DNA from 3 places in the Microaerobacter geothermalis genome. Region 2 is predicted to be linked to each of the others. Evidence: riboswitches for the same ligand, from Rfam matches in the RefSeq annotation. Region 2 holds a riboswitch; each other region holds the start of a gene.
The links. Region 2 has a riboswitch for thiamine pyrophosphate ahead of thiC (phosphomethylpyrimidine synthase ThiC). Riboswitches for the same ligand answer to the same signal wherever they lie in the genome.
Positions count from the first base shown of each region.

Region 1 (3,279 bases), on a different contig from region 2:
GATGACATCAAAGCTTTTTTCCACACCTAAGGCATCATTCATGTATCTGACATTATCTTTGATTTTCTTGCTAACTTTTTGTTGCAATTGATCCTTTCTTGAATCTGGATTCGCCATGAACGGTACCTCCAATAAAATGAAAATTTATAAGCCTTCATACCCATTCATTATTGACAAATCCAGGAAGAAAAAAACCAACTCAAACGAAGCTGGCGATTGATTGAAACGACAATAATTAAACACGCTCTCTTAATTGTTCTACCCCTTTTCTAGGTGAAGAATTTTGTGTAATCGCAGATATAACCGCTATCCCATCCGCCCCTGCCTGGATCACTTCTTTAGCATTGTCCGCGGTAATCCCGCCGATTCCAACGATAGGAATGTCTATTCCGTTCTCCCTTAAGAAACGAATCCCTTGAGGGCCCTGTACCTCTTTTGCATCTTCTTTTGTTTTGGTCGTGTACATAGGGCCTACTCCCAGATAGTCTGCGCCATAGCTAACGGCTTCTTTTGCCTCTTCTAAATTGTGAGCAGAGACCCCTAATATTTTGCTGCCAATCTTCATCCGAACTTTCTCTACAGACCCATCATCCTGTCCAATATGAACCCCATCCGCATCAAGTAATAAGGCCAACTCCACATCATCATTGACGATAAAAGGAATCCCTGCTTTTTTGCAGATCTGCTGCAGTCTTTTACCCAAACGATATTTTTCTATTCCTTCCAGGGCACCACTTCCCTTTTCCCTATATTGAAAAAGCGTAATCCCACCCTCAATAGCTTCCAACAGAACCTTCTCAGGAGAATTGATACAATTGACACTTCCCATCACGAGGTATACTTTTAGTAAATCTTTCATCTTTTCCATCTCCCAATGTCCATACTTTTGACGATTGATTTTAATATTCGTCTCTTTTTTTGCGGTAAGCCCAATGGTTGGTAGGTCCATGTCCTCCTCCAATGCCAAGCCCATCTTCGATTGCCGCATGGATAAATTCTTTTGCCTTTTTCACGGCATTATTTATGTTTTCTCCTTTAGCTAATTGAGCGGTAATCGCAGCAGAAAAGGTGCATCCGGTACCATGGGTATGCCTTGTATCCACTCTCTGATATTCCAGTTGTGTAAATTGGGTTCCATCATAGATCAAGTCTAGTACCTTTTCTCCTTCTTCATGGCCGCCCTTAATCACTACCGATTTAGCACCCCATAAAACAATTTTTTTTGCCACTTCTTTCCTGTCGTCCATCGTACGAATGGACATTCCCGTCAGAACTTCTGCCTCCGGAATATTTGGAGTGACGATCTTCGCCAAAGGAATCAGATCCCTTCTTAGAGCTTCTACAGCCTCTTCCTGAAGAAGGGAGGCCCCTCCCTTGGCAATCATCACTGGGTCAACCACAAGGTTTTTCCATCGGAATTTTTTTACTTGTTCGGCTACTCCCTGAATGATTTCTCTGTTAAACAGCATCCCGGTTTTTACAGCATCAGCCCCTAAATCTGATCCGACAGATTCAATTTGTTGGATAATCCCTTCAACCGGAAGGGGATATATCCCTTGCACACCCAGGGTGTTTTGGGCCGTCACTGCGGTAATCGCAGTCATTCCATATACCCCCAACTCCTGGAATGTTTTAAGATCGGCCTGGATTCCTGCTCCTCCTCCGCTATCTGACCCGGCAATCGTCAAGGCTTTATAAACCGTCGCCATTTCTTGAATCCTCCTTTCTGAACTGATTTCTTAAAAATTAAAAAACCATCCCGAAAGTGGGATGGCATATCATCTTGAATGATGATCAATAAGAGTCTTGACAATATTCATCTGCACTTCCACTTCCCTACGCTGGTGTGATCCAGATCAGGTTCCAAGGGTCGAAGCAGTCTCCTCTCAGCTCTGTCAGAGCTCCCCTAGTGGTCTGAACAAAAATATTCAGTTGAATGATGTCCGATGGCTAACCACCACTAAAACTCTTACTTCTTGAAGTGAAAAATAAGTGGCACTAAGTCTACTTTAGACTAGAGCATGAACTATCGTCAATAGAAAAACGTTCGATTTTCCAGTCCAAATTTACCGGAATTCCGGTATCTTTGATCAAATTATACAGTGGACACCTTTTTTTTACGGTTTTCTTCAGTTGTTCAAGTCGCTCCGGTGATTCAGACGTGTAAAAAACAATAGAATTATACACTTCCTTGTAGTAAGGAGATACATTTTCCACCCCATAAAGTCCGCGGCGGTCCACCCAGGCAGTGCTGGATATTTTTACATCATCAAATCGAAACCCAATCTCCTTTGCCACCATTTCAATCACGACAAAGATGCAGCCGTTAAAAGCACCCATCACATATTCCAAAGGAGTAGGCGCCTGGTTATCTCCTCCTATTTTTTCCGGCTCATCTACCAGAAAGGAAAAGTCCCTCACCTGATGTTCTGTTTGAAATTTTCCCTTCCAATCGGATTGGACCTCTATTTTTCTTAAGTCTTTATTCACTGAAGTTTGTGTCATTCTGCCCATTCCTTTCCCATAGCAAATTCTCTTATTCCATCCATAGACTGACCTGTTTCTTGAAGCAATTATCCATCAAACAATCTTAAGCCTGATGCACCGACACCCCAGCCACAACCTCTTTTTGTTTGACAAAACTGATCAGGCTGATAAAAATACCCACGACGATAAAGAAAAGAACCATACCAAGGAGACCGGAAGAATAAAGAACTTCATAAGAATTCCCCAGATAGATCCCAAGACTTCCTGAAAGAATAAGTCCAAAATACCCGGCTTTTTTAAAGGGTCCCTTCCATTGCCAGCTCGTTACTCCCGCCGTCTCTATTAACGTGACAAGGCTCAGAGTCAAAATATTGGCAATCATCCCTATCCATACCGGATGAGTGTTCAAATAGAAACTAGAAACTTCCCATCCTCCCAAGTGATACCATAATAGTCCTGCAAATGAGCCCATAAACAAGGATGCCAAAACGGCCCGTCTGGTCACGATTGGCCAAAATAATGCCGCAATCACAGGAGCAAAGGTAGCAGAATTTCTAGCAACCCATGCAAGGATATTCCACCATGCTGACTGCTCAGGCCTTAATACGGCGAAAACAATCATTAGTAAGGTAAGAAGAAGCAAGGACCATTTGGTATAACGAATCAAATCCGTTTCTGTCGCCTTAGGACGAATCGCCTTTCCCACATCCCTTCCAAGGCTGGTTGCACCAGAAAACTGGCAGGGGGCTCCCCAACTTAATGCCGCGGCCCAGAATCCAAGGAAAAACAATG
Region 1 is NZ_JAKIHL010000001.1:217,091-220,369, reverse strand. It holds gene L1765_RS01135 (spore germination protein) at 1-117, opposite strand, end outside; gene thiE (thiamine phosphate synthase) at 236-868, opposite strand; gene thiD (bifunctional hydroxymethylpyrimidine kinase/phosphomethylpyrimidine kinase) at 900-1,709, opposite strand; TPP riboswitch at 1,817-1,918, opposite strand; gene L1765_RS01120 (OsmC family protein) at 2,005-2,505, opposite strand; gene L1765_RS01115 (sodium:solute symporter family protein) at 2,591-3,279, opposite strand, start outside.
Region 1: another riboswitch for thiamine pyrophosphate. It lies ahead of thiD (bifunctional hydroxymethylpyrimidine kinase/phosphomethylpyrimidine kinase); the one in region 2 lies ahead of thiC (phosphomethylpyrimidine synthase ThiC).

Region 2 (3,279 bases):
AAGTTTAGTTGCTCCTCACAGGACGTACCATTATCGACAATTTGACCAAGAGCTTTCCGCGATTTATTTTCTAAAATATGGAATAGAGAACGGAATTAGCCCTCAAACTGACTCCATCATCGAAATATCCGGATATTTTTGAGGGCTCCGTTCTTTAGTCTCAAAGCGGATAGTTCCATCGTAAGTTATAGTGACGGTTAGATGGCTTCGGTAAACTGTTCTTCTTCCGTAGAACCGGTTAAAGCTGTTGTAGAAGAAGTTCCGCCAGAGATCACCATGGATACCTCATCAAAATATCCAGTTCCCACTTCACGCTGATGTCTGGTTGCGGTATAACCATACTTTTCACTGGCAAATTCCGCCTGCTGCAGTTCAGAGTAAGCTGCCATTCCTTTATCTTTATACTCTCTGGCCAGTTCGAACATACTATGGTTTAATGCATGGAAGCCAGCCAAAGTAACAAATTGGAATTTATATCCCATTTCTCCCAATTGCTCCTGGAAGGACGCAATAGTAGCTTCATCAAGCTTTTTCTTCCAGTTGAAGGATGGGGAGCAATTGTAGGCTAAAAGCTTTCCAGGAAATTGGGCATGGATCGCTTCGGCAAAACGTCTCGCTTCCTCCACATTGGGTTCTGAGGTTTCACACCAAATGAGGTCAGCATAAGGTGCATAGGCCAATCCTCTTGCAATAGCTGCATCCAAACCACCCCTCATTCTGAAAAATCCTTCGGATGTTCTCTCTCCAGTCAGAAATTCTTGATCCCTTGGATCAATGTCACTGGTAATCAGATGGGCTCCATTGGCATCAGTACGGGCCACGATAAGGGTTGGGACACCCATGACGTCGGCAGCCAATCGGGCAGCAATTAAATTTCGAATAGCGTTTTGAGTAGGAATCAGCACCTTTCCACCCATATGTCCACATTTTTTCTCAGAGGAAAGCTGGTCCTCAAAATGAACGGCAGCAGCTCCTGCCTCAATCATACTCTTCATCAATTCGAATACGTTTAATGGACCGCCAAATCCTGCCTCGGCATCGGCAACAATTGGAGCAAACCAATAAATATCATTCTTCCCTTCGGCATGATGGATTTGATCAGCTCTCTGAAACGCCTGATTGATCCGTTTTACCACATGAGGGACACTATTGGCGGGATAAAGACTTTGGTCAGGATACATTTGTCCAGCCAGATTAGCATCTGCTGCCACCTGCCAGCCGCTCAGATAAATGGCCTTTAGTCCTGCCTTTACTTGTTGAACAGCCTGATTTCCCGTTAATGCTCCAAGGGCATTAATGAATTTTTCTGTATGCAGCAGATTCCATAGACGTTCAGCACCCATCTTGGCAAGGGTGTACTCAATTTGAACAGATCCGCGAAGACGAACAACATCCTCTGCAGAATATGTTCTTTCAATCCCTTTCCAACGAGGGTCTGTTTCCCAACTCTCCTGAATCTCCTTCACCACATCTTTTTTTGTCATTGTTAGTCATCCTTTCTCTTGAATTTGTATTAGTACAGTTAAATTATTATGGTTCTATTATAATACAGTATAACGGCAATTTGTCAATATATTTTCACGAATTTAAAAACGTTAAATTTACAGATTTTTTTCAAACGTTTTCTTTTTTGAAAAAATGTTTGCAGAAATAAAGGTGTCATGGTAAACTAACTTTGAAAATTGAATAGATGCGGGAGCTTGGAGAACCAGGCTGAGAGGATGGCTATTCTGCCATCGACCGTTGAACCTGAACTGGATAATGCCAGCGGAGGAATTTTTGTATGCACGAAACCTGTATAGAGCCAGTTCAAAAAGGAGGATAAAAAGGGCCGAGAATTTCAAGGCAGCGTAGCTTTGAACACCGGAGCGTATGCTTTTAAAACGTGAGGAGCGCAAAAGCAAGCTAACGCAGAAATTCGACAGCAATTTTTACCAGACTTTTTGAACATCCTCTTATAGAGTTGAACCATCGGGAAAGTATTACTCCCATACTCTGAAATCGTTTCGTGTTTACACCTCCGAAGGAAGGTTCAAAAATGAATCTTCTTTTTTATTTTGTTAAGGAGGGATCACCATGTCAAAAAATCAGAATCAGCTGAACATTTCCTTTACGTCCTCTTTTCCAGGAAGCCAAAAAGTTTATGTGATTGGATCACGTCCAGACATCAAAGTTCCCATGCGGGAAATTCAACTTCATCCGACCAGCGGATTGAACGGCGAGGTTAAGAATCCTCCAGTTCGTGTTTATGATACGAGCGGCCCTTATACAGAACCTGAATATGATGTGGATGTTCATAGAGGGCTTCCGGTTTTGCGCAGAAACTGGATTCTTGAACGAAGCGATACTGAAGAATATGAAGGTCGCGAAATAAAACCGGAAGACAACGGATTTAACGTTGACGATCCTCGGGCGAATCAAGAGGTTTATCCCGGTCTGAAAAGGCGTCCCTTGAAGGCAAAACAGGGGAAAAACGTGACACAAATGCATTATGCCCGCCGGGGATTAATTACTCCTGAAATGGAATTTATTGCGATCCGTGAAGGCGTATCTCCAGAATTCGTTCGAGAAGAAGTAGCCCGAGGCCGTGCCATTATCCCGGCAAATATTAATCACCCAGAGAGTGAGCCAATGATTATCGGCCGGAATTTCTACACAAAAATCAATGCCAACATTGGAAATTCAGCCGTAACTTCCTCCATCGAAGAAGAAGTAGAAAAGATGACTTGGGCGATTCGATGGGGAGCAGATACCATTATGGACCTCTCGACCGGAAAAAACATCCATACAACTAGGGAGTGGATCATTCGCAATTCACCTGTACCCGTCGGAACCGTACCCATTTATCAAGCTCTGGAAAAAGTAGGAGGTAAGGCTGAAGATCTTACTTGGGAAATTTATCGGGACACATTGATTGAACAAGCGGAGCAGGGTGTTGATTACTTTACAATTCACGCAGGGGTGTTGTTAAGATACATCCCTTTGACTGCAAAGCGGGTTACGGGAATTGTCTCCCGAGGCGGTTCCATTATGGCTGCCTGGTGTTTGGCCCATCATCAAGAAAACTTCCTATACACTCACTTTGAAGAAATTTGTGAAATTTTGAAAACATATGATGTAGCGGTTTCATTAGGGGATGGCCTTCGACCGGGATCCATTGCCGATGCCAATGATGAAGCACAATTTGCAGAATTGGAAACCCTTGGAGAGCTTACCCAGATTGCCTGGAAACACGATGTACAGGTGATGATCGAAGGTCCAGGGCATGTTCCCATGCAC
Region 2 is NZ_JAKIHL010000032.1:23,672-26,950, reverse strand. It holds gene L1765_RS11680 (YheC/YheD family endospore coat-associated protein) at 1-8, shown strand, start outside; gene aceA (isocitrate lyase) at 198-1,484, opposite strand; TPP riboswitch at 1,683-1,793, shown strand; gene thiC (phosphomethylpyrimidine synthase ThiC) at 2,077-3,279, shown strand, end outside.

Region 3 (3,279 bases), on a different contig from region 2:
CCAATTTAGAAAAATCAGCACCTGCTTTTTCCATCACGGCCTTTAATACCGCTTCTTCCACAGGGGATCCCCAACCGCCGTACCGTTTTCCTTCAAAATCTTTGGGAGAAGTAATTTGGGCCTCTTTCAGGGATGCGAAGGCCGAAGTATTATGTTGGATAATGGCAGCAATCGATACTAAAGGAATATCATTTGCTCTGGCTTGCGTAACCCCTTCCTGATAACTGATCCCGAAATCAGCTTTTCCTGCTGCCACCAATTGGTCTGCAGTGCTTCCTTCACCAGGTTGAACAATTTCCACATCCAGTCCCTGTTCTTCATAAAAACCCTTATCCTTCGCTACATACAAACCGGAATGGTTGGTATTGGGGAACCAATCCAGCATGACTGTAACTTTTTGCAGTTCTTGTTTTGCAGTTTCTTCAGTAGCCTTCTCCTGATTCTGTCCCCCTTCATTCTTTTGTGCGCAACCTGTAAGAATCAAAGCAAAAATAAGCAGAAAAACAAAAAGCAATGTTACGGATATCCGTTTATTTTCCGTTAACCAACTTTTTAACATGTCCATTCCCCTCCAAAATTTTTTCTCTAATCACTTGTCTATAGATGAAGAATTATCTTTCTTCTTGTTGTTGGTAGTGCCACGGCATTGTCAGTCTAGCCAACAATTCAATCAGAGCAAATATCCATAAACTTAAAAGGGTGATTACCACTATGGCGGCAAATACTCTCTCTGTCAGAAAAGATTGGGACGATCGGGTCATAAATATCCCCAATCCCCGACTGGCCCCCAGCCATTCTCCGATCACTGCTCCCATGACGCTGTAAGTCCCGGCAATCCTCAGTCCAGAGAAAAAGAAAGGGAGAGCACTAGGTAATTTTACCATGCGAAAAATCTGTCCGCGGCTAGCCCCCAGTGATGACATCAACCGCACCATCTCCCGATCCACCATACGGTATCCGTCTGCTAAGTTTACCGTGATTGGAAAGAAACAAACAAGAGCCACCACAATAACCTTTGGTGCCAATCCATATCCAAACCAAATGAGAAATAACGGAGCCACCGCAATAATCGGGATCGTTTGGGAGATGACCAATAGGGGATATACCGCTTTTCTTAACCATGTTGAAAGATCCATAAGGGTAGCGATGGCTATGCCCGCTGCGATAGCAATCCCCAGTCCAAGGACAGTTTCATACAACGTTTGAATGGTATGCTGCCAGATTAATTCCCTTGCTTGCCAAAGGGATTGTGCAATGATCGTGGGGCTGGGAAGTATCCATTTTTCTATTTTGGTCATGTTAACCACTATTTCCCAAATAAACAAAAGAACAAGAAGTGAAAAGCTGGGAAGAAAAATAGAACCCCATCTCTTACTTCCGATATTTAGCCAACTTCTCATCGATGGTTACCCCTTCAGGACGGTAATGAATTTTTATATGGGTCATCACTTCAGTTGCCCCGGCTTTAATGCATGCCTCTTGGGCTTTTTTTACGATATCCAAAAGGAGGTCCAAATCCCCTTCCATGACCGTCTCCATTGCTCCAACCTCATGTTTCACACCTGATTTCTGCACAACTTCAATGGCTTTATCCACAACCGGGTAGGTATCTCCATCAGGCACCTTAGGCAAAACTTGAAAACCAACATTCACAACCGGCAACGATATCCCTCCTTTCTGAAGTCTATGGTTAGCTACATGGCCAAGTAGCGATTAATATCTGCTTCGAGGCTAATAAAAAAACTGCCGTAAGGCAGCTCTGGAATACATCATCACCATGGGATGAAAAAAACTCACCACGGTTCTTCCCTCCGCTGGCATTACCCAGATCAGGTTCATGGGTCGGTACAATACGGTACCCTCTCAGCCGGCTTCTTCCAGCTCCCCAACCTTATTCTGTTATCAATTAATACTATATCAATTGGTCAAAAGTTTGTAAACCTCTTCAATCGTTGGCAGGGAAGGGATCGCTCCTCTTCCGGTGACGGTAATCCCCCCGCAGATATTGGAAAACCGAATCATAAATTCCAATCGGTCACGATCTCCTAATAAAACATCAATGTTTCTTTTATTAATATCTGATAAGGAAAGCTGGTATAATAGCCCCCCAACAAAAGCATCCCCCGCACCCGTGGTATCAACAACTTCAACACAGGGTATCGGAATTTCGCCAGAAATCTCTTTCGTGTAATAGGTGGCTCCTTCTCTTCCTTTGGTCACAATAACCAAAGAAACTCCTTTACCCAACAATCGATTGGCAGCCTCTCTCTCATCCTTTGTTTCCATTAAAAATTGACATTCCTCTTCACTCACCTTCAAAATATCAACAGCTGATAAGAGCGAACAAATACCGTTCCTTGCCTCTTCTGCAGCATGCCATAATGAAAGACGGATGTTGGGGTCAAAACTGATTAATAATCCGGCTTTTTTTGCTAATTGAACTCCCTTTATCGTCGCCTCTTTACACACAGGGGAGGTTAATGTGTTCGATCCAAAATGAAAAATTCCCCCCTCTTCAAACCACGAATGTTTGACTTCTTCGGCTGAAAACAAAAGGTCTGCCGAAGGATTCCGGTAAAAAAGGAAATCCCGCTCTCCGTCATCTTTTAAAGAAACAAAAGCCAAGCCGGTTTTTGCTTCCATCGAAAAAATGAGGTAGTCGGTATGAACCCCATGTTCCTTAAAAACAGAGGCCAAGAAATATCCGAAACTATCATCCCCCACTTTCCCGGCAAAATAGCTATTTCCACCAAGTTTGGCAACGGCAACTGCCACATTGGCCGGTGCTCCGCCGGGTGCTCTTTTGAACTTCTCCACCTGGGATAAAGGAAAACCATTTTCAGTGGGGACAAAATCAATCAAGGCTTCTCCAAAGCTGATTACTTTTTTCATCCTTTGCACACCCTTTTTTCTTTGTCTTATTTCCCTTTGAATTTTATCACCAGCGGATTCTCCGGATCCCCGGCAAACTGCAGCATCGTGCGGATAAATCCGGATTGGGAGTAGCTGGGCATCCCAATACCCCTGGGTTTATTACAGCTATACATCAATTCGGGAAATAATCCGCAGCGGGTAGAATAATTCATCGCTCGCTTCAGCAGTTGGCAGGCTTTATCCCATTCTCCAAGCAAATGATAAGCTTGTATTAACCAAAAGGTACAGCCAAGCCAGGGGCGCATATCTCCGCACTCCGTGGTTAAATCCTCATGCCGCCATACCCCTCCGAGGAACGGATCGACTAACCGTTCTTCCACAGCCTTCACGGTAGATGAAAATAGC
Region 3 is NZ_JAKIHL010000023.1:31,722-35,000, forward strand. It holds gene L1765_RS09755 (ABC transporter substrate-binding protein) at 1-559, opposite strand, end outside; gene L1765_RS09760 (ABC transporter permease) at 612-1,298, opposite strand; gene L1765_RS09765 (thiamine-binding protein) at 1,372-1,662, opposite strand; TPP riboswitch at 1,787-1,898, opposite strand; gene L1765_RS09770 (PfkB family carbohydrate kinase) at 1,918-2,892, opposite strand; gene L1765_RS09775 (glycoside hydrolase family 15 protein) at 2,919-3,279, opposite strand, start outside.
Region 3: another riboswitch for thiamine pyrophosphate. It lies ahead of L1765_RS09765 (thiamine-binding protein); the one in region 2 lies ahead of thiC (phosphomethylpyrimidine synthase ThiC).